4 regions of the Roseovarius sp. B08 genome follow, and region 1 is predicted to be linked to each of the others. Evidence: riboswitches for the same ligand, from Rfam matches in the RefSeq annotation. Region 1 holds a riboswitch; each other region holds the start of a gene.

Evidence for each region. Region 1 has a riboswitch for cobalamin ahead of ACSQ76_RS08485 (hypothetical protein). Riboswitches for the same ligand answer to the same signal wherever they lie in the genome.
Region 2: it holds a riboswitch for cobalamin, as region 1 does, so the genes downstream of both, ACSQ76_RS18055 (CbtB domain-containing protein) here and ACSQ76_RS08485 (hypothetical protein) in region 1, are expected to answer to the same signal.
Region 3: it holds a riboswitch for cobalamin, as region 1 does, so the genes downstream of both, ACSQ76_RS18110 (DUF1636 family protein) here and ACSQ76_RS08485 (hypothetical protein) in region 1, are expected to answer to the same signal.
Region 4: it holds a riboswitch for cobalamin, as region 1 does, so the genes downstream of both, ACSQ76_RS18010 (TonB-dependent receptor plug domain-containing protein) here and ACSQ76_RS08485 (hypothetical protein) in region 1, are expected to answer to the same signal.

Annotation. Positions count from the first base shown of each region.
Region 1 covers NZ_JBPRLW010000001.1:1,664,957-1,672,841, forward strand. Annotated here, with positions in the region: partial or broken gene ACSQ76_RS08455 (SLC13 family permease) at 1-517, shown strand, start outside; gene ACSQ76_RS08460 (hypothetical protein) at 752-1,039, opposite strand; gene ACSQ76_RS08465 (transglycosylase SLT domain-containing protein) at 1,281-1,766, shown strand; gene ACSQ76_RS08470 (SLC13 family permease) at 1,777-3,549, opposite strand; gene ACSQ76_RS08475 (YebC/PmpR family DNA-binding transcriptional regulator) at 3,708-4,457, shown strand; gene ACSQ76_RS08480 (GNAT family N-acetyltransferase) at 4,597-4,878, shown strand; cobalamin riboswitch at 4,944-5,132, shown strand; gene ACSQ76_RS08485 (hypothetical protein) at 5,239-5,511, shown strand; gene ACSQ76_RS08490 (Mrp/NBP35 family ATP-binding protein) at 6,034-7,098, shown strand; gene ACSQ76_RS08495 (glycosyl hydrolase family 28-related protein) at 7,305-7,885, shown strand, end outside.
Region 2 covers NZ_JBPRLW010000001.1:3,546,971-3,554,520, forward strand. Annotated here, with positions in the region: gene ACSQ76_RS18030 (adenosylcobinamide amidohydrolase) at 1-379, shown strand, start outside; gene ACSQ76_RS18035 (DUF6925 family protein) at 366-1,367, shown strand; gene ACSQ76_RS18040 (DUF1636 family protein) at 1,386-1,760, shown strand; gene ACSQ76_RS18045 (hypothetical protein) at 1,744-2,241, opposite strand; gene ACSQ76_RS18050 (CbtA family protein) at 2,315-3,016, opposite strand; gene ACSQ76_RS18055 (CbtB domain-containing protein) at 3,021-3,197, opposite strand; cobalamin riboswitch at 3,234-3,439, opposite strand; gene bluB (5,6-dimethylbenzimidazole synthase) at 3,703-4,377, shown strand; gene ACSQ76_RS18065 (adenosylcobinamide-GDP ribazoletransferase) at 4,397-5,122, opposite strand; partial or broken gene cobT (nicotinate-nucleotide--dimethylbenzimidazole phosphoribosyltransferase) at 5,119-6,134, opposite strand; gene cobU (bifunctional adenosylcobinamide kinase/adenosylcobinamide-phosphate guanylyltransferase) at 6,118-6,648, opposite strand; gene ACSQ76_RS18080 (histidine phosphatase family protein) at 6,629-7,279, shown strand; gene ACSQ76_RS18085 (hypothetical protein) at 7,276-7,550, shown strand, end outside.
Region 3 covers NZ_JBPRLW010000001.1:3,556,077-3,563,961, forward strand. Annotated here, with positions in the region: gene cobD (threonine-phosphate decarboxylase CobD) at 1-857, shown strand, start outside; partial or broken gene ACSQ76_RS18100 (cobyric acid synthase) at 860-2,304, opposite strand; gene cobO (cob(I)yrinic acid a,c-diamide adenosyltransferase) at 2,369-2,992, opposite strand; cobalamin riboswitch at 3,026-3,225, shown strand; gene ACSQ76_RS18110 (DUF1636 family protein) at 3,303-3,680, shown strand; gene cobW (cobalamin biosynthesis protein CobW) at 3,677-4,729, shown strand; partial or broken gene cobN (cobaltochelatase subunit CobN) at 4,733-7,885, shown strand, end outside.
Region 4 covers NZ_JBPRLW010000001.1:3,537,379-3,545,263, reverse strand. Annotated here, with positions in the region: gene ACSQ76_RS18020 (FecCD family ABC transporter permease) at 1-312, opposite strand, end outside; gene ACSQ76_RS18015 (ABC transporter substrate-binding protein) at 309-1,163, opposite strand; gene ACSQ76_RS18010 (TonB-dependent receptor plug domain-containing protein) at 1,165-3,111, opposite strand; cobalamin riboswitch at 3,237-3,447, opposite strand; gene ACSQ76_RS18005 (hypothetical protein) at 3,496-4,620, opposite strand; gene ACSQ76_RS18000 (hypothetical protein) at 4,694-5,347, opposite strand; gene ACSQ76_RS17995 (vWA domain-containing protein) at 5,344-6,279, opposite strand; gene ACSQ76_RS17990 (VWA domain-containing protein) at 6,276-7,232, opposite strand; gene ACSQ76_RS17985 (hypothetical protein) at 7,229-7,597, opposite strand; gene ACSQ76_RS17980 (DUF58 domain-containing protein) at 7,594-7,885, opposite strand, start outside.

The sequences.
Region 1 (7,885 bases):
CCTGGCGCTGACGGTGATCGCGCTGGCGGTGGTGCTGTTGTCGCGCTGCATCGACGCGGAGGAGGCGTTTTCCTTTGTCGATGGGCGGCTGCTGGCGCTGATCTTCTCGATGCTGGCCATCGGGGCGGCGCTGGATGCGTCTGGCGCGGTGCGGCTGATCGTGAACGCGGTGGCGCCGGCGCTGTCCGCCTTGCCGCCGTTCCTGATCGTCTGGGCGATCTATCTTCTGACCTCGATCCTGACGGAGCTGGTGAGCAACAACGCGGTCGCCGTGGTGGTGACGCCCATTGCCATCGGGCTGGCGGATGCGATGGGGATCGACGCCCGGGCGCTGGTGGTGGCGGTGATGGTTGCGGCTTCGGCCAGCTTTGCCACGCCCATCGGGTACCAGACCAACACGCTGGTCTACGGCCCAGGGGGATACAAGTTTACCGATTTTCTGAAGGTGGGCGTGCCGCTGAACCTGAGCGTGGGTCTGTTGGCCAGTGCGCTGATCCCGTTCATCTGGCCGCTGTGAGGTGGCGTCAGAATTCCGAATATTTTTGGAGAATGTGAAAGCCGGCAGGATTTCTCCCGCAGGCTGCAGGTTGCGGCGGTCGACAGGACCGTTGGCGCGGCGCGCCAAACGGGTCTTGCCGTGTTCTTCGGTTGCCGCGATCGGCACTTGCCCTGCAGCACGATCGCCTCCGGCCACTCGGTAAGGTGACGGGGCGGAAAGGCCCCGCCCGCCTATCGCAACGCGGCCAAGCTCTCAGCTGCCGCCGCGCGTGCCTTGCGTCGCGGCCATGGCGACGCGTGTGACCGCGTGGATCTTGGTCAGGCCATCCTCGCCGGCGGTGTCGTAGTCGAACTGAAGCCGGTCGCCAGCGGCGAGGTCGGTGGGCAGAGCGATGTCGCCGGGAATGTACCACACCGTCTTGTCGGAGAGGACGAGAACGCCGGTGTCGCGGTCGAAGGAGACCACGTTGCCTTGGGTCTGGTCGGCGAAGGCGGGAAGGGCCGCGAACGCGGCGAGGGCCGTTGCGATGATGATGCGCATGTCTGTATATCCAGGGGAGGAAAGCACTCTTGGCGCGACCCCGCGCCTTGTAGCCGCCGGGCGGAGCCTCGCACCCGGATGCGGCGAAGATCGGATGAGACTTCCCCTGCGTCAAGATGCAAGGCGCGAAATTTTGCGGGGCGAACGCGGTTTCGGGCGGATTTTCGCGCGTCGGATGCCAAGACGCTTGCCTGAATTGGCGGCTTGGGGAAAAAACCTCGAAACAACGAGGGATACCGTGATGCGGCGTATAATGACCTTGATGCTGATTTGCATGGTGGCGGGGTGCAGTGCAAAGGAGGCTCCGGAGCCGCCGACGCGGCACAACCCACCGCTTTACCCCAACGAGACGCCGCAGATCCGGGCCTTGATCAACCAGTATGCCGATGACTACGAGGTTCCGAGGTCGCTGGTGCACCGGGTGGTGCAGCGCGAGAGTGACTACCGTCCCAAGGCCCGCAATGGACCCTACTGGGGAATGATGCAGATCCTGCCTGCCACGGCGCGGGGCATGGGGTTCCAGGGGCAGGCGAACGACCTGCTGAATCCCGAGACAAACTTGAAATATGCGGTGAAGTACCTGCGCGGTGCGTGGCTGGTCTCGGACGGCAGCGAGCCCGATGCGGTGATGTGGTACGCGCAAGGCTATTACTATGCTGCGCGGGACAAGTGCCTGCTGGTCGAGACCGGCCTGCGCGAGCGCGAGATCGCGCGGCACTGCCGCTGAGGCGCACCGTTCAGAGCGGCCAGAAGACCAGGATCGCCGGGACGGACACGGCGACCACGATGATCTCCAAGGGCAGGCCCATGCGCCAGTAATCGCCGAAGGCATAGCCGCCGGGGCCGAGGATCAGCGTGTTGTTCTTGTGCCCTATGGGCGTGAGGAAGGCCGAGGAAGCCGCCACCGCGACAGCCATCAGGAACGGGTCGGGCGAAACGTCCAGCGCGTTTGCCATCTGGATGCCCACCGGCGCCGCGACGATGGTGGTAGCGGTGTTGTTGAGCACGTCCGAGAGGGTCATCGTGACCACCATCAGCACGGTCAGGATCGCCCAGGCGGGCAGCCCCTGGGTCAGGTCCACGAGCGCGCCGGCGATAAGGGCGGTGCCGCCGGCCTCTTCCAGCGCGGCACCGAGGGGGATCATCGAGCCGAGCAGCACCACGACCGGCCATTCGATATGTGTATAGAGTTCCGAGGGTGGCACGATGCGGGTCAGCACGTAGGCCATGACAACAAGTCCCAGCGCGATGGGCAGGTAGATGAGCCCGAAGCTGGCTGCGGCGACGGCCGCGGCGAAGAGGCCGATGGCGGCCCACGTCTTGCGGTCCTGCGTGACTTTCAGGCCCCGCTCGGCCAGCGGCAGGCAGCCAAGCCACTCGGTCACGTCCGAGCCGGTTTCATGCGGCACCAGCAGAAGCAGGATATCGCCCGGCTGGATCGTGGTCTTGCGGACCTGATCGCGAATCTGGCGGCCGCGACGGGAAATGCCCATCAGCACCGACCGTTGACGCCAGTTGAGGCCCACGGACTGTGCCGTGCGACCGGCGATGCGGGCGTCGCGGGGTACCACGACCTCGATCATGTCGAGCCCTTCACCGGCAGCGCGGAGCTTGTCCTCGCGCGTGGAGTCCGAAAAGGCGAGCGAGAGCGCGGAGCGAAACTCGTCGAGCGCGTCGGGGGTGGCCTCGATCACCAGCGCGTCGCCGGCCTGCAGGATGGTGTTGCGTGCCCGGCCATAACGTCGTTTGCCGTCGCGGACCAGGCCGAGAAGGGCGACGTCGTTGCTGTCGGCATCCTCCTGAAGTTCGGCGAGGCGTTTGCCGATCTGGGCGCTGTCCTCGGGGATCGTCAATTCGGCGAGGTAATCGGCCAATTCGGCGGCGTGTAGGGCGCTGTCGTCGCGAGCCGGTATGAGCCGCCAGCCAATGACGGCGACGAAGACGAGACCTGCAAGCGCGGTGACGGCGCCGACCGGGGCGAAATCGAACATCGAGAAAGGTGTACCCAATGCGTCCTCCCGGATGCCGGCGATGATGATGTTCGGTGGTGTGCCGATCAGCGTGGCCATGCCGCCAAGGATGGTGGCGAACGACAGGGGCATGAGGCTGAGACCCGGAGAGCGTTTCGCCTTGCGGGCGGTCTGCACGTCGACTGGCATCAGCAGAGCGAGGGCGGCGACATTGTTCATGAAGGCCGAGAGCACGCCGCCGATGCCGCCCATTATGGTGATGTGCGCGCCAAGGCTGCGCGAGCTGTCGACCAGCGTGCGGGTGATGAGGAAGACCGCGCCGGAGCGCACCAGCCCCGCCGAGACAACCAGGACCAGCGCCACGATGATTGTCGCTGGGTGGCCGAAGCCGGAGAAGGCAGCGTCGACCGGCACCACCCCCACCACCACGCCGATCAGCAGCGCCCCGAAGGCCACGATATCATAGCGGTAGCGCCCCCAGAGCAGGAGCGCGAAGACGCCGCCGAAGAGGGTGAAGAGGATGATCTGGTCCTGGGTCATGAGCGCTGCCTGTCTTGTGCGGCGGCGCGGGCCGCGCCTTGTGCCGGACAGCGTACCGTCAAGACGTCGGCGCGCAACAGGCGATTGGCGGGATTGCACAGGGGCCTGCGCCTGATTTATAGAGGCGTGAACTTCACGAATGTCATCGGAGGCATGTCATGGCCGGCCACTCAAAATGGGCCAATATCCAGCACCGCAAGGGCCGTCAGGATGCCCAGCGGGCGAAGCTCTTTTCCAAGCTGTCGAAAGAGATCACGATCGCCGCCAAGATGGGCGATCCGGACCCCGACAAGAACCCGCGTTTGCGGCTGGCGGTCAAGCAGGCCAAGTCGCAGTCGATGCCCAACGACAATATCGACCGGGCGATCAAGAAATCGGTCGCGGGCGAGGGCGAGGATTACGAGGAAATCCGGTACGAGGGCTATGGGCCCAACGGCGTGGCGGTGATCGTCGAGGCGATGACCGACAACCGCAACCGGACCGCCAGCACGGTGCGTTCGACCTTTACCAAGCATGGCGGGAACCTGGGTGAGACGGGCTCTGTCGGGTTCATGTTCGAGCGCAAGGGGCAGGTGACCTACCCTCCGGATGCGGGTGACGGCGACACGGTGATGATGGCCGCGATCGAGGCCGGGGCCGAGGACGTGGAATCGGGCGAGGACGGGCATGTGATCTGGTGTGCGGACACGGACCTGAACGATGTCTCGACCGCGCTGGAGGCGGAGCTGGGCGAGAGCGAGGAGACCAAGCTGGCCTGGCGTCCGACGACCACGACCGAACTCGACCTGGAAGGCATGCAGAAGCTGATGAAGCTGATCGACGCGCTGGAAGACGATGACGACGTGCAGAACGTCACGACGAATTTCGAGGCCAGCGACGCGGTGATGGACCAGCTTGCGGCGGAGTGATCCGTTCACAGGACCGGCTTTGAGCGGCGCCCGTTGCGGGCGCCGCTTTTCGTTCGGGGGGAGGTCGGGCTGTGATGCGCAACATCGTGGACCTTTGTGCCGCGGTGCGGCATCCTGTGCTCAGCCACAGGAGATACACATGCAGATCGACCATGAAGACGAAGAGAGCAAGGGGCGCTACGTGACCCGGATCGACGATGGACCGGAGGCCGAACTGACCTATTCCAAGCTTGGGAGCAACGCCATCATCATCGACCACACCGGCGTGCCGGAGGCCTATCGCGGCCAGGGGGTGGGAGTGGCGCTGGTGACACGGGCGGTGGAGGATGCCCGTGCGGCGGGCAAGAAGATAACGCCGCTTTGTCCCTTTGCCGCGGCGCAGTTTCGCAGACATCCCGAGTGGGCGGACGTTTTGGCCTGAGGCAGATGTCGGCGCCGGGACGTTCAAGGTCGCAATCGCGGGTTGCGTCAGCGTTCGGTTGGCGGCACATTGAGACTCCCGAAGGTGCCGCGCAGGTCGCGGAGAATTGGGAAGCCGGTGCAAGTCCGGCGCTGCCCCCGCAACGGTAAGGATGGGGGATACCGCAGATGGCCACTGGGGCGCGACGCCCCGGGAAGGCGCGCGTATCCGCACCCCCGCCAAGCCCGGAAACCAGCCTTTGGGTATGACGTCGAACCGCGGGGGGGCGGTGCGGGCGGTGGACCGGGAAAGACCGGTCCTCGCACGGCTTTCCTTCGCCCCATGCCGGCCCGGGGTGTGGCCGGAGGAAGAGCAGAAAAGATGAGCCTGACACCGATCATGGATGGACTGGAACGCAGCGGTGCCACGGGCGCCGAGGCCGAGGCAATTGCGCGGCTGGGGTTTCTGGAATGGGTATTTGCCTATCCGGGTGCCGTGACAGCCCGGGTGGTGCACGAGGCCTTGTCCGAGCCGGCCGTGCAAAACGCCGGCAGCGCGGCGGCGCGTGCGTTCGTGGATGTGCTGGAAGAGGCGGGGCAGGCCGCGCCGATGACCCGCTGGCGGCGCGGGCGGGCGGGCCGAATGGTGCACTGACATCACCAGACCGGCTGGCTCTGCGGCTTGGCGAGGCAGGGCTTGTCCGGGGCGAAGGCGGTTAACGACCGGCGATGTGGAGGATCGTGTTGGGGGAAAGAAAAAACGGCGACGCCAGGGAGGAGGAGAGGCGCCGCCGTTCTTTACGTCGGGTCCCAGGGAGGAGGAAGGGACCGTTCGTTCAGTAGGGCTCGTATCGAGCCCGGGTATTGCCGGGACCGCACAAGGGAGGAGAGGCGGTATCCCGAACAGGTACCAAACGGGAGGAGCGGCACCTGATTGTTTTAGCGAGCGTTTGGCGCGGTGGCCGTCTCGTTCGCTGTTGGGTTAAAGATAGCGATATGCTGCGCCTGCACAATGGATTTTGCTGCAATGCAGCTATGCAGGAAGCGCATAGAGGAATAGTATAATTTTTACTTTTATTTTCATCTGTTTGATGGATTTTTGTGCGGGTTTGAGACGGGGGTTGTGCCCGCGTTCAAAAATGCCACTTTCGGTGTCGAGAATGCATGGAGACCGGGCATGACAGAAATACTCGACAATGTGCGTACGCAGCTGGAACGGCTGGAACTTCCGGACGGTGGCAATGTCATATCCCGTGACATGGTGCGTGCGATGCGCATTGAAAACGGCGAAGTGCGATTCGTGCTGGAGGCGCCGAGTGCCGAAATGGCCCGCCAGATGGAGCCGCTGAGGGCCGCCGCCGAGCGCGCGGCGCTTTCCGTCGAGGGGGTGCGTTCGGCTCAGGTTGCGCTGACGGCGGAGGCGGCCGAGGCCCCCGCGCCCACGCTGAAGGTCGGGCGGCATCCCGAAGGCGGCAGCGCCTCGATCCGGCCGGGCGGGGTAAAGTCGATTCTTGCGGTGGCGTCCGGCAAGGGGGGCGTGGGCAAGTCGACCATGGCGTCGAACCTAGCGGTGGCGTTGGCGCGGGCGGGGCGGCGCGTGGGCCTGCTCGACGCCGATATTCACGGGCCGAGCCTGCCAAGGATGATGGGCGTGACCGAGCGGGCCAGCAGCCCGGACGGCAAGATCCTGACACCTCTGGAGGCGCATGGCGTCAAGATGATGTCCATCGGGCTGATGATCGAGGAGGACCGCGCCGTTGTCTGGCGGGGACCGATGCTCATGGGCGCGCTGCAACAGATGATGAGCCAGGTGGACTGGGGTGATCTGGACGTGCTGCTGGTGGATCTGCCGCCGGGGACGGGGGACGTGCAACTGACCCTGTGCCAGAGGGCGGCGCCCACCGGCGCGCTGGTGGTGTCGACGCCGCAGGATGTGGCGCTTCTGGATGCGCGCAAGGCGATCGACATGTTCAACACGCTTAAGACGCCGGTGCTTGGCCTGATCGAGAACATGTCGATGTTCCACTGCCCGCAATGCGGGTACGAGGCGGCGATCTTTGGCCATGGTGGCGTGGCGCAGGAGGCCGAACGGCTGGGCCTGCCCCTGTTGGGCGCCTTGCCGATAGATCTGGAAACCCGGTTGGGCGGCGACGCGGGCCGGCCTGTCGCGCTGGGGGACGGTGCGGTGGCGGAGGCCTATGCGCGGCTTGCGGACAGGCTGGTGCAGGGCGGGATGGCGTAGCGCCTTTCGTTCATGGGACATGCCGGGAATGGTGGGTGTTACCCACCTTACCTGCGTTGCGCCCGCAGCCCCACCGTCACGGTGTCCTGATCCTCCATTAACCCCTCGTTGATATTTCCCTGAGCCCGGGTGCGGTCCGTTTCGCGCCTATGGCTGGCAATCACGTGACGCCTGGGGGACGGCCCCCGGCGCGGAAAGGGAAATTCATGAACAAGGCAATTACCGATGGCATCGTCTTCATGCCGCCGGCCTTCGCGAACGGGCTTGATGTCTGGTCGAGCGAGAACGGCACGCCGGGGTCGGACACATATGATGGCGCCGCCAATGCCGCCTTCGTCCCCGCCGACCAGGATTTCGGCGGCGCGCTGGAGGTCCAGAAGGTCCAGGGCACGCAGAGGCTGCGCTACATGGGCGAGACGCCGATCCTGCCCGGCTGTTACCTGCAGATCACCGCGCGGGTGAAGGCGGTGTCCGGCAACCTGCCCAACGTGCGGATCGCCGGCTGGGCCGGGGGCGCGGGAGGTGCCCACGTGACAGGCCTGACCGAAGTGGGGCCGAGTGTTGCGCTGACGACCTATGGCGAGGTGGTCGAGGTCACGGCCGTCGTCGGCAGCGGTGAGCGTGGCGGCGTCGACATGGTCTGGGGAACCGGGCCGCTTTACGGGCATTTCGGCATCGACCTGACCGGGCCGAATGGCGGTGTGGTGCGCATCGACGATATCCGCATCGAGGATGCGACGAATTTTTTCCTGCGCGACATCGTCGGCATGGTCGATGTGCGCGATTA
Region 2 (7,550 bases), 1.9 Mb from region 1:
CGTCGCGACCGTCGGTCTCAGCAATGCCGAGCGCGTGGGGCACAGGACCGCTCCCGAAGGCGAACACTGGGGCACCATCAACATAGCACTCCGTCTCAACCGCCGTCTTGCCGAAGCCGCCCTTATCGAGACCATGAGCATCGCGATTCAGGCGCGTACGGCTGCTGTGATGGGCGTGGACATGCCTCTCGCGCCGGGGCGCGCCACCGGGACCGGAACCGATTGCCTTGCCATCGCGGCACTGCCGGGGCGGGCACGCTATGCCGGCCTTCACACCGAAATCGGCGAAGCCACGGGCCGCGCCGTCTATTCCGCCGTTCTGGACGGCGCACGCCAATGGTTGGCCACAAGAGGAGAAATGTTCGATGCAACATCTTGAATCGGTACTGAAGGAAGGGCTGAACGACCCAAACGCGGGCTGGAACATGGGCTCTTTCGGCGCGATTGCAGAATTTCACCACGTGGTGGGCGATCCCCCGGCGTCCGAAGCATCGGCATTGCAGCAGGTCACATCGCGCGGCGGCATCCGTATCGACACGCTGGAGGGCGTCCGGCCCGTCGCCTACGAGACGCTCAGCCCCAAATCCCACCGCTGGACGCAGGCGGTCTCGCTCTGCCTGCCCGAAGACGTCGCTTCGATGAACCGGCGCGAGGTTCTGACCGAACTCGGCCCCGACACCGATGCGATCCGCGAGGAAGACCGAGAGGCGGTCATCTTCGACATGGGCCTCGCCCAGCCGCAGGTCGATTTCTGCATCCGCACAGCCGATCCCGCGTTGCTCGAGACTCTCCGCGCGAACGCCGGTCGCTCGCTATTCGAGCAGGACAACCCGGCAATGGGTGCGATCCTCAAGGCGCATCCGCATCGCGTGGCCCTCACCCGCCTGGGCCGGGTCGAGGTCTACCAGATGATCGGCGGACCGGACACAGGCGGCACCTCGCCCGAGGGGCCGCACACCCATGTGCTGCCCAAGCTGTTACGTGCCAACCGGACCCATTCCGCCAACACGCCCATTCCCGACGGCTGGGTACCCTGCTGCGGCTTTCACCCGAACAGTCCCGTCATGGGACGCCTCGGCGAGGACCAGGACTTTGACGAGACTTCATTCGCGGCCTTCCAGGCGCTGCTGTCCGATTGGGGCCCAACGGACTACGTCGACCAGAAACAGCGCGTGTGGACCGCGCTCCGCGAGGCACGTGAACCCGAAACCTGGGTCGAAGCCGACACCCGCGTGGCCCGGGCCGGTCTGCGCAACGCGATCCGCCAATGGCGCCGCCAGCACGGCGACAGCGCCCTGCTGAACGCTTGGGCGGTCGCTTTCGACCGCGGCGATGCGGATGCCGACCCGGAAAATCCGGGACACTGAAGGCTGGGATCTGTATGCATCGAAGCCTGTAAGCAATGCAAGACACCGGATGACCCCGCCGCCACCGTCCATTTCTGTCAGAACTGCGGCCCCTTGGACCTTGCGCCCCTGCACGAGGAACTGGCGGCCTCAGGCCTGTCAGACGCGGTGAGTATCGTCGAACGCGGGTGCATGAACGGCTGCGCCAGCCCGGTTTCAATGGCCATGCAGGGCCCGGGCCGGGCCACCTATTTCTTCAACGGGGTCGACCCGGTGAAGGACGCTGCGGATATCGTCGCAACCTTGCGCGCCTACCTCGCCGCCCCGGACGGTTGGATCGAGGACGCCCAGCCCTGCGGCAGGCTTCGGTTCTGTCTGGTGGGCCGCGTCCCCGCGCTCAGTTGCCAAGCGTGACGGTCTGCGCAACCGGAGCACCGTCCACGGCCAAAGGCCGATGGTCGTTGCTGTTCAACGCCACCTCCAGTTCCACCTCGCCTTCGGGCAGGGTGTCCAGATGCACCCAGGGACCATAGACCCGGGCCAGCTTGACGCCGTTGGCATAGACATGGGCATGTCCTTCGCCCGGAACATGGTCGCGGCTGGCATTTTCCGGCGAGAACCGAAAATTCTCGGTCATGATATGCAGGTTCCAGCCGGCAGACGGATCAGGCGTCACCTCGATCTCCAGCTTTGGCGCATCGGCGCCCGCCGGAACCGACAACATGTCGCCGTGGTCGTGCATGGCCGCCCCGGCGTGCTGCTCATGACCGCCATGATGGGCCGGGTCGCCATGATCATGACCGTCAAGGGCGACACCGTTCGCCGCGGCGACCGTAAACCCGATGCCCCCGCCGAAAACGAGGCCGATCAGAAGCATTGGAATGGAACGGTCCATTGGCGAATCCGACCTCAGGCTTGAAAAGAAAGCGGGCGCGCACGGCACGCGCCCGGGATATGATATGCCGGTGTCAGACGGTCTGCGCCTGGCCCGTCGCTTCGCTTTCGCGCGACCAGAAGAAACCCGCGAAAGCCCCCAGCATGACCCAGGCCGCCAATCCGATCCCAAGTGCGCGCGACGCGAACAGGGCGCCGATCTCGGTCGGAACGGGCCCGGTAAAGACCTCGGGCTCGGGCGCACCGATGACATGCGGCGCCAGCAACAGCACCACGGCGGCACCCCACCCGGCCCAGCTCCGGCTGAACGCGATCAGCCACATGGCGATCGCTGCCGTCAGCACGGTCGCAAACCACCATATCTGGCGTTCGTAGACATCCGCCGCGGCCACGCCCGGAACCTCCGGCGCGAGGGTAAAGCCCGGCGCCAGGTGCACCGCCACGAACCCGGCAACACCCCAGACCAGGCCCGTCCGCGCGTTGATCGCCGCACCACGGGTCTCGGCCAGCGACATCAGCGCCACCAGGATCATCGCGTAACCGGAATAGATCAGCATCGTGAAGATGATGCTCAAACCATCCCGCACGGCATCGAAGCCAGGCAGCTCCGGCGTGGCCGAAACGGTCGAGTCGGTGCCGAAATGCACCAGATCACCGCCTTCATAAAGCTCGGCATGAAGCAGGACCGGCTGCACGAAAAAGAGCTGCAACAGGGCGATAATCAACCCTGCGGCAGCGCCAGCGAACAGGGCGCTGGTCAGCAGACGCGTGAACATCGGTTCAGTGGCAGGGGAAGCCGGTGGCGTGACGCACGTCATGCGCCGCGTCGTGAAGCGTCCCGGCCTGCACATGGCCTGCCACGAAGATCACACCAAGGCCCAGCGCGGCAATCGCGAACGCCGAAACCAGCGCAGAGGCGGATGTCGTCTGTGTGGCTGTTGCAGTCTCTACATTCATAATTCTACCTCTTTGCCTTCACACCCGAAGGCCTTGTGGTTTCAGTCGCGATCAGCAGGTCTCCTGGCTTGCGGGTCTTCATCGTCTGGCTGGCCTTCCCGGATTGCTCCAGTGACGTATTCAGCCTGATTCGCCGCCTACAGTTGCGGGGACAGCCACGGAATTGCCGAATGTTTTCCGGCGCACCGCGTTCCCTGTTCTCCATCCCGTGCGGAAATGGAACCGATCATTCCCGTTAGTCTAGCAAGCATTGCGACCTGTCAACAATACAACGCATAACAATAAGCGAATCTCGAACCCAGCGACCGAACCGCAAGGCCAGGGTTCCCGCCGGCCCCGGGCACCCAATCTGCGTCATGCTTGCAAAGTCCCGCCCCACTCTGACATAGACATGACAACCGCCGCGCCGGAAGCCAAAGCAAAGCCGCTTGCCGACGCTTTTCACACGATATCGCCCTCCGAAAGGGTCGCCCGAAACTCGCCGCATCTATCGCAGAGGCCCCTCATGGCGGATCAACCCAGGCCAAGCCCGGCACGCATCTTTTCCTCGCAGGAAAGGCAGAGCCTCTATGACATCATCGCCGCGCGCCGCGACGTGCGGAACGAGTTCCTGCCCGACCCGATCGACGAGGACGCCCTGCGCCGGGTTCTCGAAGCGGCCCATGCCGCGCCGTCCGTCGGCTTCATGCAGCCGTGGAACTTCCTGCTGATCCGCGACCCCGAGCGCCGGGCCGAGGTGCAGCGCGTCTTCAGCCGCGCCAACGAGGAAGCCGCCGCCATGTTTTCTGACGACCGGCAGTCCACCTACCGGTCGCTGAAGCTGGAAGGAATCACCAAGGCGCCGCTCAATATCGTGGTCACGTGCGACCGCACTCGCGGCGGCAAGGTGGTCCTGGGCCGGACGCATAACCGCGACATGGACCTCTATTCGACCGTCTGCGCGGTGCAGAACCTCTGGCTCGCGGCCCGCGCCGAAGGGATCGGCGTCGGATGGGTCAGCATTTTCGATCACCGCGAAATCGCCGCCCTGCTCGGCATCCCCGAGCATGTCGAGCTGGTGGCCTATCTCTGCGTGGGGTATGTCGATCAGCTCTACGACCAGCCCGAACTGGCAGCCAAGGGGTGGCGGCAGCGGATTTCGCTCGATGACCTGATCATGCACGAGGGCTGGCAGGACTGACAGCCCGGCCAAAGGGCCGTCAAAGGCACGCCAGCGCCACCCAGATCGCGGTTTCCGAGACCAGTTGCACAGCCCCCAGAACGTCGCCGGTCTGCCCGCCGATCTTGCGCCACGCCAGCCAGCCGATGGTAAAAGTCACCAGCGCACAGCCCAGCAGCGCCCAGGGCGAAACCACCAGCGCCACGACTGCCACAACCGCCAGAACCCCGCGCGCGGCCTTGCTGCGCCCCGCCGCGCTGCGCCCCAGACCATCCGCGCGGGCCGGCGCCAGGCTCTCCTGCACCGCCACCATGGCTGCGCGGCTCAGCATGGCCGCGCCGACGAACGCCCAACAGCCGGGATCGGCGTCCGCCACCGACACCGCCCACAGGGCCGCGATCACCCCCACTGCAACCACGCCGTAACTGCCGATGCGGCTGTCGCGCATGATCTCCAGCGCGTGCGCCTTGTCGCGCCCGCCGCCATGCCCATCGGCAAAATCCGCCAGCCCGTCAAAATGCAGCGCCCCGGTGACAAGCGCCAGTCCTCCCAACGCCAGGAGGGCCGAAATCTGCTCGGACGCGCCGACCACCTCCGCCAGACTGAAAATCAGCCACGTCACGGCGCCGACAAGCGCCCCCACCGGCACGAACGCCCACCGCGCGGCCAGCATCGTCGGCGGGTCGTCACCGATCCGCCCCGCCGGAAGCCGGGTCAGCAGCATCACCGCCAGTTGAAGCTCGGCAACGCGCGCACGCAGGGTCATTGACCGGACACCCCGGCCTCGGCAAAGGTCGCCATCCCGTCGTGACAGGCCAGCGCCGCGCGCAACACGCCCAGCGCGATCGCCGCGCCCGACCCTTCGCCCAGCGCCATGTCCAGCGACAGGATCGGCCGCATTCCCAGTTCCGACAATAGCCGCGCATGGCCCGGCTCACGGCTGACATGCCCGACAAGGCAATGGTCCAGGAACCGCCGGTCGGCGGCAAAAAGCGGCACGGTCGCGGCCGTGCAGATGAACCCGTCAAGGATGACCGGAATGCCCCGCGCCCGCGCTTCCAGCACGGCGCCGCAGATCGCCGCCTGCTCGCGCCCGCCAAGCCGGGCAAGGATGTCCAGCCCGCCGGCATCCAAATGACGCGCGCAGGCGCGTGTCACCACGTCGATCTTGCGGATGACCCCGGCGTCATCCGATCCCGTCCCCTTGCCGACCCAATGCGCCGCGTCTCCGCCGAAGGCGCCCCTGGCCATTGCGGCGGCAATGGTCGAGTTTCCGATGCCCATTTCGCCGAGGATCAGAACGCTGACCCCAGGATCGACGGCCGCAGCCCCTCGGCGCATGGCGTCCAGCGTTTCGGCTTCCGACATGGCCGGCCCGGCGGTGATATCCGCGGTCGGCCGGTCCAGCTCCAGCGCAATCACCGACAGATCGGCCCCGTTCGCCCGGCACAACTGGTTGATCGCCGCGCCGCCATGCTCGAAATTCGCCACCATCTGCGCCGTCACGTCCTGCGGGAACGGGTTGACCCCTGCGCGCAGACGCCGTGATTGCCGGCAAAGACCAGGGCCTGCGCGCTGGCGATGGCGGGCCGTTCCGTGCCTTGCCACCCCGCCATGAAGATCGCCAGCTCCTCCAGCCGCCCCAAGGCGCCCGGCGGCTTGGTCAGGCTGTTCTGACGCGCCAGCGCCGCCTCGGCGGCGTCGGTATCGGATACGGGCAAAGACCCGGCGAGTCCCGCAACTTGATCCAGCGACGAGACGTCAGAAAGAATGGTCATTCGGCTTCACCTTCATCGGATAGCCCGCCACGGTCAGCCACACCTCGTCACAGGCGGCGGCAACGGATTGGTTCACATGCCCCGCCGCATCGCGGAACAGCCGGGCCATTTTGTTTTCCGGCACGATCCCCTGCCCCACCTCGTTGGTGACAAGGATCACCGGCGCGGCCTGTCCCGCCAGAGTCTCGACCAACCTGGCGGTCTCGGCCCGCCAGTCACTGTCATCCAGGATAAGGTTCGTCAGCCACAGCGTCAGGCAATCGACCAAGCGCGGCAGCGTGCCATCGGTATCCCGCAGCGCCCCGGCCAGATCGGTCGGCGCATGCACATCCTCCCACGCCGCGCCGCGCCGCGCCTTGTGTTTCGCCACCCGGTCGGCCATCTCGTCGTCGCCGGCGTGCAGACGCGCGGTGGCGACATAAATCGCCCGGCCGGCGGGCTGCAAAGCCATCCGCTCGGCCAGTGCGGACTTGCCCGAACGCGCGCCCCCGGTGATGAGTATCGACTTTTTCATTGCAGCGTGGGAAAGCACTTTTCGAGAAAAAAGAAAGCTGAAAGGCGACATCCTGGAACCCGTTGCGCCCCCCCGGCCAGAGCTTGTCCTGATCCGTCACGCCCCCGTGGCCGATCCCGGCCGCCTCTATGGCCGAACCGATGTCGCGGCCATCCTCGACGACACCGCGGTCGCGGCGCTCAGACGGCGGCTGACCTCCGTCACGCGGGTCATCAGCAGCCCGGCGCAACGCTGCCGCCAGACCGCCGAAGCGATTTTCGGACCCTTCGAGCAGGACGCGCGCCTTTGGGAGCAGGATTTCGGCACGCATGACGGCCTCGGCCTGGATCAGCTACCCGACATCGGCGTTCTGGACAGCGCGGCCCTGGCAGCGCACCGATCGCCACGCGGCGAGAGTTTCAACGACCTCTGCGCGCGCGTGATCCCCGCCCTGATCGAGCATGGGCGCCATGCCGCCGCGCACGGTCCGGTAGCGCTGGTCGTTCATGCCGGCGTGATCCGCGCCGCGCTCGGCTTCGTGACCGGGCACGCCCCCGGCGGGCTGGCATTCGAGGTGGCGCACCTGTCGGTAACGCGCCTGCGCTGTGGCCCGGACGGCCCGCTCTCGGTGATCGAGGTCAACCGCACATGAACAATGTCACGGTCTTCGGCCATTTCGGGGAATGGATTCAAGGGCGGCTCGGTCCTTCGGGGCCGGTGGCCCTGATCACCCTGGCCTGTTCCCCGTTGCGTGTCACGGCCCCGTCCGGGGAGGCCCTGCCGTTCACCGCAGACCAACTGGCCCGCTTTGCCGCCGCCCTCGGGCTGGACACCCTCCCCGGCGCGAGCCGCAATTTCGCGCTCGGCATCGGGGCAGGCGGATCGACGGCAACGCTGGTGGCCACCGCAAGGGCAGCGGGCTA
Region 3 (7,885 bases), 1.9 Mb from region 1:
CACCGATCTCTGGCGACGCCTGGGCGGTTCTGCCGCGTAAATCAGACCTGGCGCGGCTGCGCGATGCGGCGGCCAGCGCCTATGCCACCTCCCTGCGCGTCATCCCGATGAACGGCGCCCAAGGCGCAATTCAGCTCGTGCCGTGGCTGGCCAAACCGGGCCGCGCCGCCGTGATGGCCCCCACCTACAACGAACACGCCGCCGCGCTCAGGGCCTGCGGTTGGCAGGTCGCAGAGGTGGCCTCAACAGACGCCGTGCGGGGCGCGGACCTTGCGGTGGTGGTCAACCCGAACAACCCCGACGGCCGCCGCACCTCGCCCGATGCAATGCTCGACCTCGCGAGCGATGTGGGCCTGCTGGTCGTCGACGAAAGCTTCGTCGACCCCGAGCCGCACCTGTCCATCGGCTCAAGGGATTGTCCCGCCAATTGCCTCATCCTGCGATCCTTCGGAAAGTTCTACGGTCTGGCCGGCCTGCGCCTCGGTTTCGCGCTCGCCTCGGGGGCGGTCGCCGACCGTCTCGCCGAGCTGGCAGGCCCCTGGCCCGTCTCCGGTCCCGCCATCGAGATTGCCTGTGCCGCGCTCGCCGACACCGGCTGGCAGGCGCGCACGGTCGAAAGGCTGACGAAAGACGCCGCACGACTGGACGACCTGGCGGCTCGCGCCGGCTGGACCCTGGTCGGAGGCACCCCGCTCTTTCGCACCTACGAGGTGCCCGAGGCCCACACGGCACAAGAGGCCCTTGCAATCAACAGGGTGTGGTCCCGCATCTTCCCCTACTCGAGCCGTTGGCTACGCCTCGGCCTGCCGCCGCGAACCCGATGGACGCAGCTGGAGGCGGCGATCGGCGCCGCCTGACCTCACCTGGCCAGCGCCAGAAGGCCCGCGACATCCAGATGCGCCTCAAGATGCGCCGCCAGTTCATCCAGCGTGCGCTCCACCATGGCCAGGTACCCCAGGTCCGACGCATCTGCCCCGTTCGAGCCAAGCCAGGCCGCGCGGAACCTGTCGTCGCCGAACATGCCATGCAGATAGCTGCCTGCCACGCGACCATCGGCAGACACCGCCCCCTCGTCCATACCAGCCACCCTGGCGAACGGTCTCGCGCGGTCCGGGCCGTCGCTGCGGCCGATGTGAATCTCGTAGCCGGAAAACGTCAGATCCAGCCCCACGTGGTGCGCGTCGACCTGGGCCAGGCTCTTGTCGCCCCCCATGACCGTCTCGATGTCCAGCAGTCCCAGCCCCTGCGTGTCCCCGGGCGGCCCCTCAATCCCGTCAGGGTCAGAGACCATGCGGCCCAGCATCTGGTAGCCGCCGCAGATACCCAGCACGCGGCCACCCCTCCTGTGATGCGCCAGAAGGTCGATGTCCCATCCCTGCCGGCGCAGAAATTCCAGATCGCCACGCGTCGATTTCGAGCCCGGAATGATCACCAGATCGGCGTCGCACGGCAGCACTTGTCCCGGTTGCAGCATCGTGACACGCACGCCCGGCTCCTGCGTCAACGGGTCCAGATCGTCGAAATTCGCGATCCGCGACAGTTGCAGGCAGACGATATGAAACGCGCCCTGGATCGGGCTGTCGGCAATATCCAGCGCGTCCTCCGCCGGCAGCCGCCACGCCTCGGGAAACCACGGCGCCACGCCATAGCCGCGCCACCCCGTGCGCGCCTCGATTTCCCTGTAACCATCCTCGAACAGCGCCGGATCACCGCGGAACTTGTTGATCAGAAACCCCCGATGCGCGCCGCATCCGCCTCCGGCAAAACCGCCTGCGTGCCTATGATCTGCGCGATGACGCCGCCGCGGTCGATATCGCCACACAGGACCACGGGCACGTCCGCCGCCTCGGCAAACCCCATATTCGCGATGTCGCCCTTGCGCAGGTTGATCTCGGCGGGCGAGCCTGCGCCCTCGACGATCACGAGGTCATGCTGTGCGCTGAGCCGGGCAAAGCTGTTCTGCACCGCCGCCATCAGCGTCGGCTTCAGCCTGGAATACTCCACCGCCTTCGCCGTGGTCAGACGCTTGCCCTGCACGATCACCTGTGCGCCCACATCCGTTTCCGGCTTCAGCAGAACCGGGTTCATGTCGGTGTGCAGCGCCACCCCGCAGGCCATAGCCTGCAACGCCTGCGCGCGCCCGATCTCGCCGCCATCATCCGTCACGGCGGCGTTGTTCGACATGTTCTGCGGCTTGAACGGCGCCACGCTCAAGCCCCGCTGCCGCGCCGCCCGGCACAGGCCCGCCACCAGCATCGACTTGCCGACATTCGACCCCGTGCCCTGGATCATTATCGCAGGCATGGCCGGCCCCTGTCACATGGTATCGCCGCCGGGCACTTCCCTCCGCCGGCCACGACCAAACGCATCAGAACTCCACGCCTTTCTGGGCCTTGATCCCGTCCCGGAAGGGGTGCTTGACCATGTTCATCTCGGTCACGAGGTCGGCGGCCTCGATCAGTTCGGGCTTGGCGTTGCGCCCCGTCAGGCAGACATGCGTCATCGCCGGTTTCTCGTGCAGCAGGAAATCCACGACCTCGTCGATATCGATATAGTCATAGCGCAGCGCGATGTTGATCTCGTCCAGCAGCACGAACTTCATCTCGGGGTCGCGAATCTGCTCTTTCGCGATGCGCCAGCCATTCTGCGCCGCGGCAATGTCGCGCTCCCGGTCCTGCGTCTCCCAGGTGAACCCCTCGCCCGAAATGAAGAAGCGGCATTCGTCCGCGAACCGATTGCGCAACATCTCGGCCTCGCCGGTCACCCAGTTGCCCTTGATGAACTGCACCACCGCGCAGGGCATCCCGTGCGCGATGCAACGCAGAATCATCCCGAATCCAGAAGACGACTTGCCCTTGCCCGGCCCGGTATGGACCATGATCAGGCCTTTCTCCTCGGTCTTGTCCGCCATCATGCGGTCGCGCGCGGCCTTTATCTTCTTCATCTTCTCGTTGTGGCGGGCGGTCTTTTCCGCGTCAGACGGGTCGGACATGGGACGTCTCCTTGACACAAGGTGGGTTTTCGCAGCATGTCGCACCGTGTTGGTGCCTGTGTAAACAGGTGAAAAGGGAATGTGCAGCGCAACGCGCCAGGCACAGCCGCCCCCGCGACCGTGAACCGGGAAGGTTTCCACCGCCACTGGCGCAATGCCGGGAAGGCCGGAAACCGTGGGCCGAAAAGCCCGAAACCGCAAGCCGGGAGACCTGCCAACCAGAAGGAAAAAACGGACCGGACGGGGTGTGCCGGGCTCGGATGGGTGGCCACGCGCCACTCCCGCGCGCACCCCTGATACTGGAGGATACATGAGCACGCCCATCGAGCTGCTGATCTGCATCAAGTGCCGCAAGGGGCAGGAGCTCCCCGAGGACGAGCGCCGCCCCGGCCAGCGCCTCTATGAGGAGGTCACGGCGCGTGCGCTGCCCGACGGCGTCACCGTGACACCTGTCGAATGCCTGCAAAACTGCGACGCGGGCTGCACCGCCGCCATGCGCGGCGGCGAACGCTGGACGTATCTGTACGGAAATCTCGACGAAACGTCGCATCCCGACATGCTGCTGGAAGGCGCGGTCCTCTATCAACAGACCGAGGACGGGCTGATCCCGTGGCGCCAGCGCCCCGAACACTTCAAGCGCAACTGCGTTGCGCGCATCCCACCCCTGACCGCAAAGGCTGACCAATGACCGATCTCGCGAAACTTCCCGTCACCGTCATCACGGGCTTTCTGGGCTCCGGCAAGACGACGCTGGTGCGCCACCTGATGCAGAACCCCGGCGGCCGTCGCCTGGCCGTGGTGGTCAACGAATTCGGCGATGTCGGCGTCGACGGCGACATCCTGAAAAGCTGCGCCATCCCCGATTGCCCGGCGGAAAACATCATGGAACTGGCCAATGGCTGCATCTGCTGCACCGTGGCCGACGATTTTATCCCCACGATCGAAGCGCTCATGGCGCTCGATCCGCGCCCCGATCACATCCTGATCGAAACCAGCGGGCTGGCCCTGCCCAAGCCTCTGCTCAAGGCATTCGACTGGCCCGATATCCGTTCCAAGATCACCGTCGACGGTGTCATCGCCCTCGCCGATGCCGAGGCCGTCGCCGCAGGCCGTTTTGCCCCCGATGTGGCCCGGGTCGACGCCCAGCGCCTCGCAGATGACAGCATCGACCACGAAACCCCGCTCTCGGAAGTGTTCGAGGACCAGATTTCCTGCGCCGACATCATCCTGCTGACCAAGCCCGACCTTGCCGGCCCCGACGGCGTGGCGCGCGCCAAGGAGGTCATCGCCGCCGAGGCCCCCCGCCCGCTGCCCGTGGTCGAGGTTGCCGAAGGCGTCGTCGATCCGCGCGTGATCCTCGGGCTGGAAGCCGCAGCAGAAGACGACATGGACGGACGGCCCAGCCACCACGACGACCATGACGATCACGAGCATGACGATTTCGAATCCGTCGTCATCGACATCCCGGAACTGAGCGATCCCGCCGATCTGGTCAGCCGCATCGAAGACTTGGCCAACAGCCAGAACATCCTGCGCGTCAAGGGCTATGCCAGCGTCGCCGGCAAGCCGATGCGCCTTCTGGTGCAGGCCGTGGGCGCGCGCGTGCGCCATCAATACGACCGCCCGTGGAAACCGGACGAGGCCCGCCGCGGGCGTCTCGTGGTCATCGCCGAGCATGACGACGTGAATGTCGACGCGATCCGCGCCGTGCTGGCGCCGGCCGAGGCGGCCGAGTAACCGATGCACGTCGTCTTCCGCGAAAGTCACGGTCTGGAAGAAACCGACACCCCGACCGACCTGGGCCAAAGCCCGGCGGACCTGGTGGTGCTGTCGTTTTCCGACAGCGACCTTGGCGCCTTCGCGGAAGGCTGGCATCGGCGGCGCGACGGCCTGCCCGGCCTGCGTCTGGCAAACCTCACCGCGCTGCGGCACCCGCTGTCGGTCGACACCTATGTCGAACAGACGCTGACCGGCGCCAAGGGCATCCTGATCCGGCTCATCGGCGGGGTGCCCTACTGGGAATATGGGCTGCAGCAGGTCCTGGCCCTGGCGCAGGAGAAAGGCATCGCGCTCGCCGTCCTGCCCGCCGACGGCCGGCCCGACCCCCGGCTCGACGCCTATTCCACCCTGCCCGTCTCGACCCTGCGAAGGCTGGCAGAGCTTTGCGACAACGGCGGCAGCATCGCGGCACAGGCCGCCCTGCAACAACTGTCGCTGGCCGCGGGCCTATACGCCGCGCCGGTGCGCGGGGCCAAGGTGCTGCCCATGGTGGGCGCCTGGACGCCCGAGCACGGTGCCTGCTGCCCGCTCGTCGACCTGCCCGTCACCCAGACCCGCATCCTGATCGTCTTCTACCGCTCCTACGTGGTGGCCGCCGACCTCGCCCCGATCGAGGCACTGATGCGGGCCTTCCAGGCGCGGGGCCACCACGTTCGCGCGCTCTTCACCCCGTCGCTCAAGGCCCCCGAGGCAGCGGGCTGGCTGCGCCGGCAGGTGCAGGCCTACGCCCCCCACGCCATCGTCAACGCCACTGCGTTTTCCGGCAAGGGCGACGACGGCACCTCGCCGCTCGACGCGGGAGGCGTGCCGGTCTTTCAGGCCGCGCTGGCAACCTCCACCCGCGACGCCTGGGACGGCTCCGAACGCGGCCTGTCGCCCGCTGACCTTGCCATGCATGTCGTCCTGCCCGAGGTCGACGGCCGCCTGACCGGCGGCACGATCTCGTTCAAGGAACCGGGCACGCGCGATCCGGACCTCGAATTCTCCCGCTTTGCACACCGGGCCGAGCCGGACCTGACCGCCGCACTCGTGGCCCGCGTGCAAGGCTGGCTCGACCTCGCCGCCACGCCCGCCGCGTCGCGTCATCCGGCGATTATCCTCTCCACCTATCCCGGCAAGGATTGGCAGATGGGCCACGCCGTGGGCCTCGACGCCCCCGCCTCGGCCCGCGCCATCCTGTCGGACCTGCGCGACGCGGGCTACACGCTGGACGCGACACCGGCGGCACTGGAAGACCGCCTGCTGGCGCGCGACATGCGCCTGCCGCTTGCGGACTACAAGACGCTGCTGGCGCGGCTCCCGGCCCCTCTGCGCGAGGACCTCTACCTTGCCTGGGGCCGTCCCGAGGACGACGCCGACGCGCAGGACGGGGAATTCCGTTTCGCCGCCCTGCGCCTCGGCAACGCCATCGTCGCGCTGCAACCCGAACGCGGCACGCCCAAGGCCCGCGACGACGACTACCACGACCTGTCCCGCGTGCCCCGCCACGCCTATGTCGCCTTCTACCTCTGGCTTCAGACCCAGGCCGACGCACTCATCCATATCGGCGCGCATGGCACGCTTGAATGGCTGCCGGGCAAGGCCGTCGCCCTGTCCCCCGCCTGCTGGCCCGAGGCGCTGACCGGCGCGCTGCCCGTCATCTACCCTTTCATCGTCAACGACCCCGGCGAGGCCGCGCAGGCCAAGCGCCGCATCGGTGCGGTGACTCTTGGCCACGTGCCCCCGCCGATGCAGGCCAGCGCAGCGCCCGACCGCCTGTCGACGCTGGAATCGCTGCTTGACGAGTTCTCCACCGCCGACGGGCTCGACCCCGCCGCCGCGACCGCCTGCAGGCCGATATCCGCGCCGAGGCGCAGGCGCTCGGTGTCGAGGACGACCTGGGCCTCGACCGCGCCACATCGACCGCCGATGCGATCACCCGCATCGACCGTTTTGTGTGCGACATCAAGGAAAGCATGTTTGGCGACGGCCTGCACATCTGGGGCCGACCGGATACCGACGCGGAACCGATGCAAAACAGCGCCTTGGCCGAGCGGCAATCCCTGCTCGACGCGCTCGACGGACGCCGCATCGCGGCGGGCCCCTCCGGCTCGCCCTATCGCGGCCGCGACGACGTGCTGCCCACCGGGCGCAACCTCTTCACCACCGATCCCCGCTCTGTTCCCACGCGGGCCGCACACGCCCAGGGCGTCAGGCTGGCCGAGGAACTGATCCGCCGCCACCTGCAGGAAGAAGGCGACTGGCCCCGCGGCCTGATCGTCGATCTCTGGGGCTCCGCCACCATGCGCACGGCGGGCGAGGAATTCGCCATGGCCCTGCATTTGTTGGGCGTCAAGCCGGTCTGGGACAAGGGCTCGGCACGGGTCTCAGGGCTGGAGGTTCTGCCCATCGCCGAACTCGACCGCCCCCGCATCGACGTCACCCTGCGCGTCTCGGGCCTTTTCCGCGACGTGTTCCCGACCCTCTCGGGCCTCTTCTCTCAAGCCGTGCGCGCCCTCGAACAACGCGACGAAGCCCCCGACTGGAACCCCTATGCCGGTCACGCCTCGGGCGCGCGCGTCTATGGCCCCGCCCCCGGCAGCTTCGGCCTCGGCATGGGCGCCGCACCCGAAACCTACACTCCGGAGGCCCGCAGCCAGGCGGGCGAGGCCTGGCTCTCCGCCTCCGCCTGGGCGCTCGACGGCGACGAGGCCACGCGCGACGATGCCGGCATCCGCGCCCGGGTCGAAAACGCCGACAGCTTCGTCCACCTTCAGGACCTGCCCGAAACCGACCTTCTGCTGGCCGCCGACTATGCCACGCACGAGGCCGGGTTTGCCGCCGCGCAATCTGTCACCGGCGGGCACGCCGCGCTTTACCATCTCGACAACACCGATCCCAAGCGCCCGCGCGCCCGCACCCTGCCCGAGGAAATCGCACGCGTGGTCCATGCCCGTGCCACCAACCCCGGCTGGATCGCGGGCATGAAGCGGCATGGCTTCCGGGGCGCCGCCGAGATCGCCGCCACGCTCGACCACATGGCCGCCTTCGCCCATCTCGCGCAGGTCGTCGGCCCGCATCTCTTTGACGCCTACCACGACGCGACGCTGGGCGACCCCGACACCGATGCCTTTT
Region 4 (7,885 bases), 1.9 Mb from region 1:
CCCGGTATGGATCGCCAGCACAGCCCCGAGCGCGGCAGAGCCGGAGACGCCGATCAGGCCGGGCTCTGCCAGCGGATTGCGCAGGTAGCCCTGCATTGCCGCCCCGGCCAGCCCGAGGCTGCCTCCGATGAGCACGGCGAGGATGGCGCGCGGCAGACGCACCTCGCGCATCACCAGCGTCAGGGGGCCGCCATCGCCCAGGAAAAGCGCCGACAGGCTTTGCCGGATGCCTATGCCCGCGGGGCCGATCAGAAGCGAGGCGGCAAAGAGCGCGACGACCACCAGCAGGAGCGAGAGGAACAGTGCCTTCATTGCTGGCTCCCGAAGAGGGCTTCGCGATCGGCGGCAAGCTCCTCGATGGCACGCAGCACGTATGGCGTGCCGCAGACCCAGTCGCGATCGGTGATGCTGGCCCGTTCGCCCGTCCGGCGCAGCGTTTCGATGACGGGGTGGTTCATGATCGCCTCGGCGCGGGACTCGCCGGGATAGGGCTGCGAGGTGATCACCAGATCGGGGTTCGTGACCGCCAGCACCTCGAGCGGGATCTTCATGCCCGATCCGTATCCGGCCTCTGCCGCGGCGTTGGCAAAACCCGCCGTGGTCAGGATCTGGCCCGCCAGCGTCTGTTCCCCCGAGGTGTAGCCGTTGGCGTAGTAAAGCACCGCACGGGGCCGCTGCGCCACGTCGGCCCGCAGGTTGGCCAGACGCGTGTCGAAGTCCGACACCATGGCCAGTGCCTTTTCCTCACGGTGCAGCACCTCACCCATCTGCAGGATGAGATCGCGCACATCGTCAAGCGACGAGGCGGGATCGAACACGACGACCGGGATACCCAGCCGGCGCAGCATTTCCACGGTGGCGCGGGCCGAATAGGCACCCGCGATCACCAGGTCAGGCTGCATCAGGTAGACCTCTTCGGCGAGACCGTGATTTATGACGTACTCTTGTGCCTCCTCTGCCATGGCCGAGGAGCGGGCGTCCGCCGCGATATAGGTCACCGAATGCAGCTGACCAGGCTCTGCCAGCATCATGGCCAGCTGATCGGTGCAGAGGTTCATGGAGACGACGCGGCGCGGCGCCTCGGCCACGACCGGACTGGCCCCGCACAGCAAGGCTGCGAGGGTCAGTCCGGCAAGAGCCTTGGGCAGGCGCCGCGACTTCATCTCAGAAGGTCGCCGTCAGACCGACGAACGCCGTGCGGCCGGGGGTCTCGAAGCCGAGGACCTCCTGGTATTTTTCGTCGGTCAGGTTCTCGATCCGGCCATAGATCTCGACGCTGTCGGTCACTTGGTGCCGCAGGCCGACATTGACAAGCGTGTAATCGGGCAGGGTCACCGCTACGGATGGGTTGGGAAATGGCGGGAAGAACGAGTCGACATTGTTCGCCACGTGCTGCACGTCCATGCTGAAGCGCGTGCGGTCATCCGGGAAATCGTAGCCAAGCTGCAAGAGCACCTCGTGTTCCGGGCGGCGAACCTCGGTGCTGCCGTTGGGGTTCTCGGCATCCAGCCACGTATAGTTCAGCCCGAGGTCGAGCCGCGCGTTGACCTGCCAGGTCGCACCGATTTCCACGCCCCGGCGGTCACTTTTGCCGGCCTGGTTGAAAGGAGTCAGGCTACCGGTTCCCGGATCGACGGTGGACGAGATCTCGTTGGTCAGCTCGTCATCGAAATAGGTGACGTCGATAAGGCCACGGCCGCCCAGGAACTGTTGCTCGACGCCGATATCCCAGCCTTCGCTCTGCTCGGGTTCCAGGTTGGGGTTGCCGATGAAGTTGTTGGAAAAGCCGAACTGTTCGAACATGGTGGGGTTCTGGACGCCGGTGCCGTAGGAAGCATGCAGTCGCGTGGTCCGGTTGGGCAACATGTATGACACACCGACGGCGTAGGTCGCGAAATCCTCGAACTCGTCATTGAAATCATGCCGCACGCTGGCCTGCACATCAAGACTGTCGGTCAGGTTGCCCTGGTATTCCGCCACGAGAGCGGTCTGCTCGCGCGTCTGCTTGATCAGCTGGCTGGGTGCGAAGACGAAGGCGGGGTTGTTGTTGACGAAGGTCTCCCGCTCCCACTCGGCGCCGAGGGTCAGGATGTGACGGGCGGTATCGACCGTGCCGCCATCCAGCGCGACGCTGCCCTTGTAGCTGATCTTGTGCCGTGTCTCTGTCGTGTCGCCCGACTGCGCGCCGGTGCCGTTGAAATGATCGGTCTGGATGTCCGCGAAGGACAGGTCGAGGCGGTTCCGGAAACGTCCGCCGAACGTGTCGAGCACGGCGTAGATCGAACCGAAGGTTTCAGAGACGTCAGAACCGGAAAGGTCATCGACGAGGATCTGTCCGGCAGGTGTGAGCGCCGTGTAGATCTGACCGTCAAGGTCCGAGTCGCTTTTCACGTGCCGCAGCGTGCCGCCGAAGGTCAGCGTCTCGGTCGCGTAATACTGAACGTTGAGGTTGTAGGTTTCATTGAGATCGCCGTCGTCCTCGCCGTTCAGGCCGGACACGTCATAGCCGCCGGTATCCCGGCGCGTCGCGGAAAAGCTGAGCGCCAGTTTGTCCGTGCGTTGCCGCAAGGCCAGGCTGACTTGCGTCGTTTCGTCGGTGCCGATCTCGAACCCGGCCTGCCCGCTGAAACCCGGCTCGGTCGCGCGCTTGGTGGTGATCGAGATCACGCCGCCGATGGCGTTCGAGCCGTAAAGCGAGGATTGTGGCCCGCGCAGGACCTCGATGCGCTCGATATCGGCGCTGAGAAGGCCACTGAAATCGTATTCGCCCTGGCTGGGCGAGGCCACCTTGACGCCATCAATGATGACCAGCGTGTGGTTGCCCTCGTGGCCGCGCATACGGACCTGGGTCAGGCCGCCGGCGGGGCCGGTCCGCGAGACGGAAACGCCCGGCAGTGAGCGGATGAGATCGACGGCGTATCTTGAGCCGCGATCCTCGATATCCTGTTCGGTCAGAACCGTCCCGGCGCGGCCGTAGGCGCTGCCTTCGATCGGGGTCAGGCCGCCGGAGACAAAGATCGTCCCGAGGTCATAGGGCGTGTCCTGCGCAATGGCGGGCTGGGTGAAAAGGGCAGTGGATGCCGCAAGTGCGGCTTTGAATGAGCGTGACATGGCATGCCCCTCCGGATCTCGCTTGACGCGATGGCTGTTGGTTTGGCCTTTGGAGGGGTGACTCCGCAGACGGTGATGACGTCACCGCTACGGAAAGTCCGTTGTCGAAACGCGCCCCGCGTTTGGACAGGGTGATCACCTCGGCAGGTCTCCTGACTTGCGGGTCAACACTTGGCCGGGTCTTCCCATCATGCACAGCATGACAGTGACATGGTCCGGCTTCGCTCTCCGCCTACAGTTGCGGGGGCAGTTGCGGAATGGACGCCTTGGGCGTCGCACCGCATTCCCTATTATCCCGCCGGCAAACCACCGGGAACCGAAGTGAGTCGATGCGTAAAGGATGGAAAGGTTCGAGAAAAGATAAAACTTGAAGACTGGAAACTTTTACATGCCGACGTGGCGGGAAGAGGTACGCAATCTTTCCTCGATGTCGCGCAGAACCGACCTGAGATCCAGGGCAGGGTGTGCACTCTTGCTGCCGAACAGAAAGATATCAACCGGGCGCAGGGCGATGTGATCCCTCGTCAACGGCGTTACGGTTTCGCTGGACAGAAGGTGGGCCGCAAGGGCGCGAAACCGCGGAATATCTTCGGTCGCGGCGTATTTCCGCAGTCGGCGCAGCTGTTTCTTCAAATGCAACTTGCGGCGCAGGGCGAGGGTGGCGGATGACGCCCCCGACCGGCCTCGGAGCGCCAACAGGACAACGATCATCGTGGCCCCGGAAAAAACCGCGATGTGCGCTTGGCCGACGCCGATGTCCTTGCGCCAGCCGGCCGCGGCGTTGTCGCCAAAGTTTGCATAGCCGATGGGTGCCGCGGGCAGTTTCGCGACACGCGCCGTGCGGGCCTCCGTGTCGAAATAGGGAATCGTGACCTCTGGCAGCACGCCGGGCTCTCCGGTGATGGGGCGCAGTTTCCAGACCCAGACCAGGGTCGTGACAGGACCCTGCGAGGTGACCTGGAAGTCGCGCTCCTCCGGCGGGGTGAAGGTGATCAGCCACGGCTCGCGCAAGGCGGGTTGTTGTGGCATCATCTCGGGCGTGGCGCCGAGCGCGCGGAGCACGACCCGGCGCGTTACGCCTTGTCCGTCCTCTAGCTGCGCCGCGTCGGCGTCCCACGTGTCTGAGACTTCCAGCGCGCGGACGGGGAACCATGTCTCTTCGGCGCCTGCGGGTTTTTCAACCACCTCGATGCGCACCGGTTCGGATCGGACAAGCACGGTTTCGCGTTGTCCGCTGTCGCCGGGGACCTCCAGTTCATGCACGATAGGCAGGAGCTCCAGCGTTCCGGCGCGCTTGGGAAAGAACGCGATCCGCCGCTCGAACACCCGCGACATGCGCCCGTCGACGCGCTGGTCGGTCCATTCGTCCTGGCCCAGCCGCGTCCAATCGAAATCTGTCATGCTGCGCAGCTTCAATTCCTCGTTGGTGATGGTCTCGCGATAGATCCCGCGGATGGTGGCAAGGATCATCTCGCCCTCCATCGGGGCTTCGTCGCGTGGGTCGAGCACCAGTTCGAGGCTCAGCGTCTCGTGCTCCTGTGCGGCCAGGGGGTGGCGAGCAACAGCAGGAGTACCAGGATTCTCACCATCGGCTGGGCTCCTCTCGATGGGCCTCGCCGTCCTTGCGCCGGCGTTCCATCTCGGCGGCGATGCGGCCCTTGAGATAGGCCCCAGGCGCATCGGCCAGCGAATCGAGCCAGCCCATATCCGCCGCCGCCGTCCGCTCGCCGGTGACCGAGCGTTTCAGGCTGGCACGCTTTGGGTCGCGTTCCGCCGCCTGAATGGGCCGCGCGGGGGCGTCGGGATCGAAGGCCGCGGTTTCGACGCCGCCTTGGGACAGGATCGTCTCGATGCGTCCGTGACCGCGCGCTTCGCCGATCACGGGCTCGATCAGGGCCGCAACGACCCGGCGGTTGTGCTGCGCGTCGGCATCGTAGCGGTCGGCGAAGAGCACGGCATCAAAATAGGCGACCGACAGGCTGTAGTCGCCTGTCGCGGCCAGGGTCATGCCCCGGTTGTAGGTGGCGCTGCGGCCGATCTGGGCGAAAACGGCGTCGGCCTCGGCATAGCGTCCGGCCTGGAAGAGTGCCGCGCCGCGCGCGCCGGGGTTTTCGATCAGGGGCAGGGCAAGCGCGGGATGGCCCGCGCGACAGATCAGCTTTGCCCAGGCCTCGGGGCCCGCTGCGATGGCGCAGAACAAAGCGGCGGCAAGGATCGACAGCGAACCGCGGCTCATGCTTCATCCCTTCTGCGCAAGAGGAAAGCCAGTGGCAGCAACGCGAAGGCCAGCAGCCACCGGCCCTGATCGGCGTAGCGCAGGTTTCGCAGGGTGGAGTCCGACGCGACTGCTCCCTGACGCTCGGACAGGATCTTTTCGACGGTGGCGATATCTGTGGCGTCCGCGATCATGCCGCCGCCCGCCGAAACGATGGCGGCCAACCCGTCGCGATCAGGCGGCGGCATCCCGTAGGGTGGCTCGTCAGGCGGGACGAAGACGGCCGAGACGCGTATTCCCTCGGCGGCCATCTGGCGGGCACGGTCCAGCGCCTCGGGGCCGGCACCGCCGCCGTCGGAGACCAGCACGACATCCGGATACGCCGCCGCGGCGTCGGTCAGGGTCTGGCGAGCGAGGTCGAGTGCGCGGTCGGGACGGCTGCCGCCGACCGGCATCGTCTGGCTGTCGGCCACGGCGATGACCGTTTGCAGGGCGGCCGGATCCTCGGTCGGTACGCTGACCAGGAAACTTTCGGCGGAATAGACGGCCATGGCGACGGGCCGCGTGCCGTGACGGTCGATCAGGCGCGATACGGCGGCCTGCGCGTCGTCGAACCCGCCGCCCTCGGTGACCGAGGGCGAAAGGTCCATCAGGATCATCACAGCGTCGAGGTTTCGCAGCACCGGCGCGTCCGGGTCTCGCGTGGCAGGGCCGGCCAGTGCCAAGGCGGTCAGCCCGCCTGCCATGGCCAGCAACCACGGGTCGATAGTGCGGCGCCCGTCCGATACATGCCCCCGCTTGCGCAGCGCCGAGAGCAGTTCGGGGTCGATCACCCGGCGCCACCGATCCAGCCCGCGGGCGGCCCAGGCGACGGCGCCGCCGGCCAGCAAGGCCAGCGGAATGCCGATCAGCCACAGCGGGCGCAGCAGCACGAACTCCCAGCCGTCCGTCATGCCGCCTCCCGCGCCTGCAGCCCGAGCGCCGTGGCCAGCAACGCGAGTGCCGCGCTGGCCAGCCATGGCCAATATTCCTGCCAGCCCCGAACCGGCGGCGAGTCGGCCAGGCTCGGTTCAAGCCGGTCGATGGCTTCGGTCACCGCCAGGAGGTCCTCGGTGCTGCGCACGCGGAAGGTTTTGCCATCTGCGGCCGCGGCAATGAGGCGCAATGTTTCGCTGTCCACCGCGTCGCGCGTCTCCGGGGCGGTCTCGAGGTCGGCGGGACCGAGCGCGATGGTATAGACCCGTACGCCCAGCGTCTTGGCGGTGGTGGCGGCGGCAACGGGATCGACCGCGCCGGTCGTGTCCTGCCCGTCCGACAGCAGCACGATGACGCGGCTTTCGGCCTCGCGCTCGCGCAGGCGTCGAAGCGCGAGGCCAAGACCGTCGGCGATGGCCGTGGCCTTGCCCGAAACCCCGATCTGGGCAGTTTCGATCACCTGTGCGACGGCGGACACATCATGTGTCAGGGCCGCCGCCACATAGGCCCGGTCGCCGAAGACGACCAACCCGACACGGTCACCCGTGCGGCCGCGGACAAAGCGGGCGCCCACGTCCTGCACCGCTGCCAGGCGTGACACCTGCGCGCCGTTCAGGGCGAAGTCCTCACGCTCCATCGAGCCGGAAAGGTCGAGCGCAAGGACGATATCGCGCCCCGAGGCCGGCACAACATCGAGAATGCACTCCACGCGCGGGCCGGTCAGGGCGGCGACCAGCAAGACCCAAGCGAGGATCAGCAGGGTTGTGTGCGCATGGCGCCGAGCCGGAGACGTGTCGGTGGGCCGGAATGTCTCTGCGATGGCCGGTGGCAGGCTTATCGCACCTTCCGCGATCCGGCGCTTTGGCAGAATGCGAAACAGCAGAAGTGGCAGCACCAGCAGCAGCGCCGCCCAGGGGGCTGCGAAACTCATTGGCGCGGGCCTTTCGCGGCGGCGATGATGGCGGCTTCCAGCGGGGCCGGGTCGAACCGGCGGCGCGGGTTATAGAGCGCCTGGCCCAGCCCGTCGGGAGGCGTGCCGCCATGGTCCAGCAGGAGCTGCGTGAGACCTGCAAGCCGGGCCTGCGGTGCGGCACCGGACAAACCGGCGATGGCGGCGCGGGCGGCCTCGGCCGGTCGTGTCTTGCGCACCGTTGCGAACCGGGCGATCCGTGCAATCAAAAGCCCCGCAACCAGACCGAGGGCCGCAGCCGCCATCGCGTCCTGAAGGCCGAAGCGGGCAAAGCTTTCGGGTATGCGGACATCGGCTAAGTGGGCGGTCAGGTCCTCGGGTGTCATGCGGCCTCCGGAAGTACCGGGTCTGCCGCGTTTACGATCCGGTGGGGGATGCACCGGGCTGCAAGGTGGTCGGCTGAGACGGAGGTGCCGAACCGGCCGCGGGTGATGCGCCCGCAGATAAGTGCCGCAAAGCGCCCGGTTGGTGGTGTGGCCTCCACGCTGTCGCGGATCAGCAGGAGTTCGAGCGGGCATTTCTGCATCAGGGCCGCCGCCGCCCTGCCGAAATCCGCGCCGGGCGCGTCAAGCCCGGTTGCGATCTTTACAGCCGTGCCGGGCGCTGCACGGGCG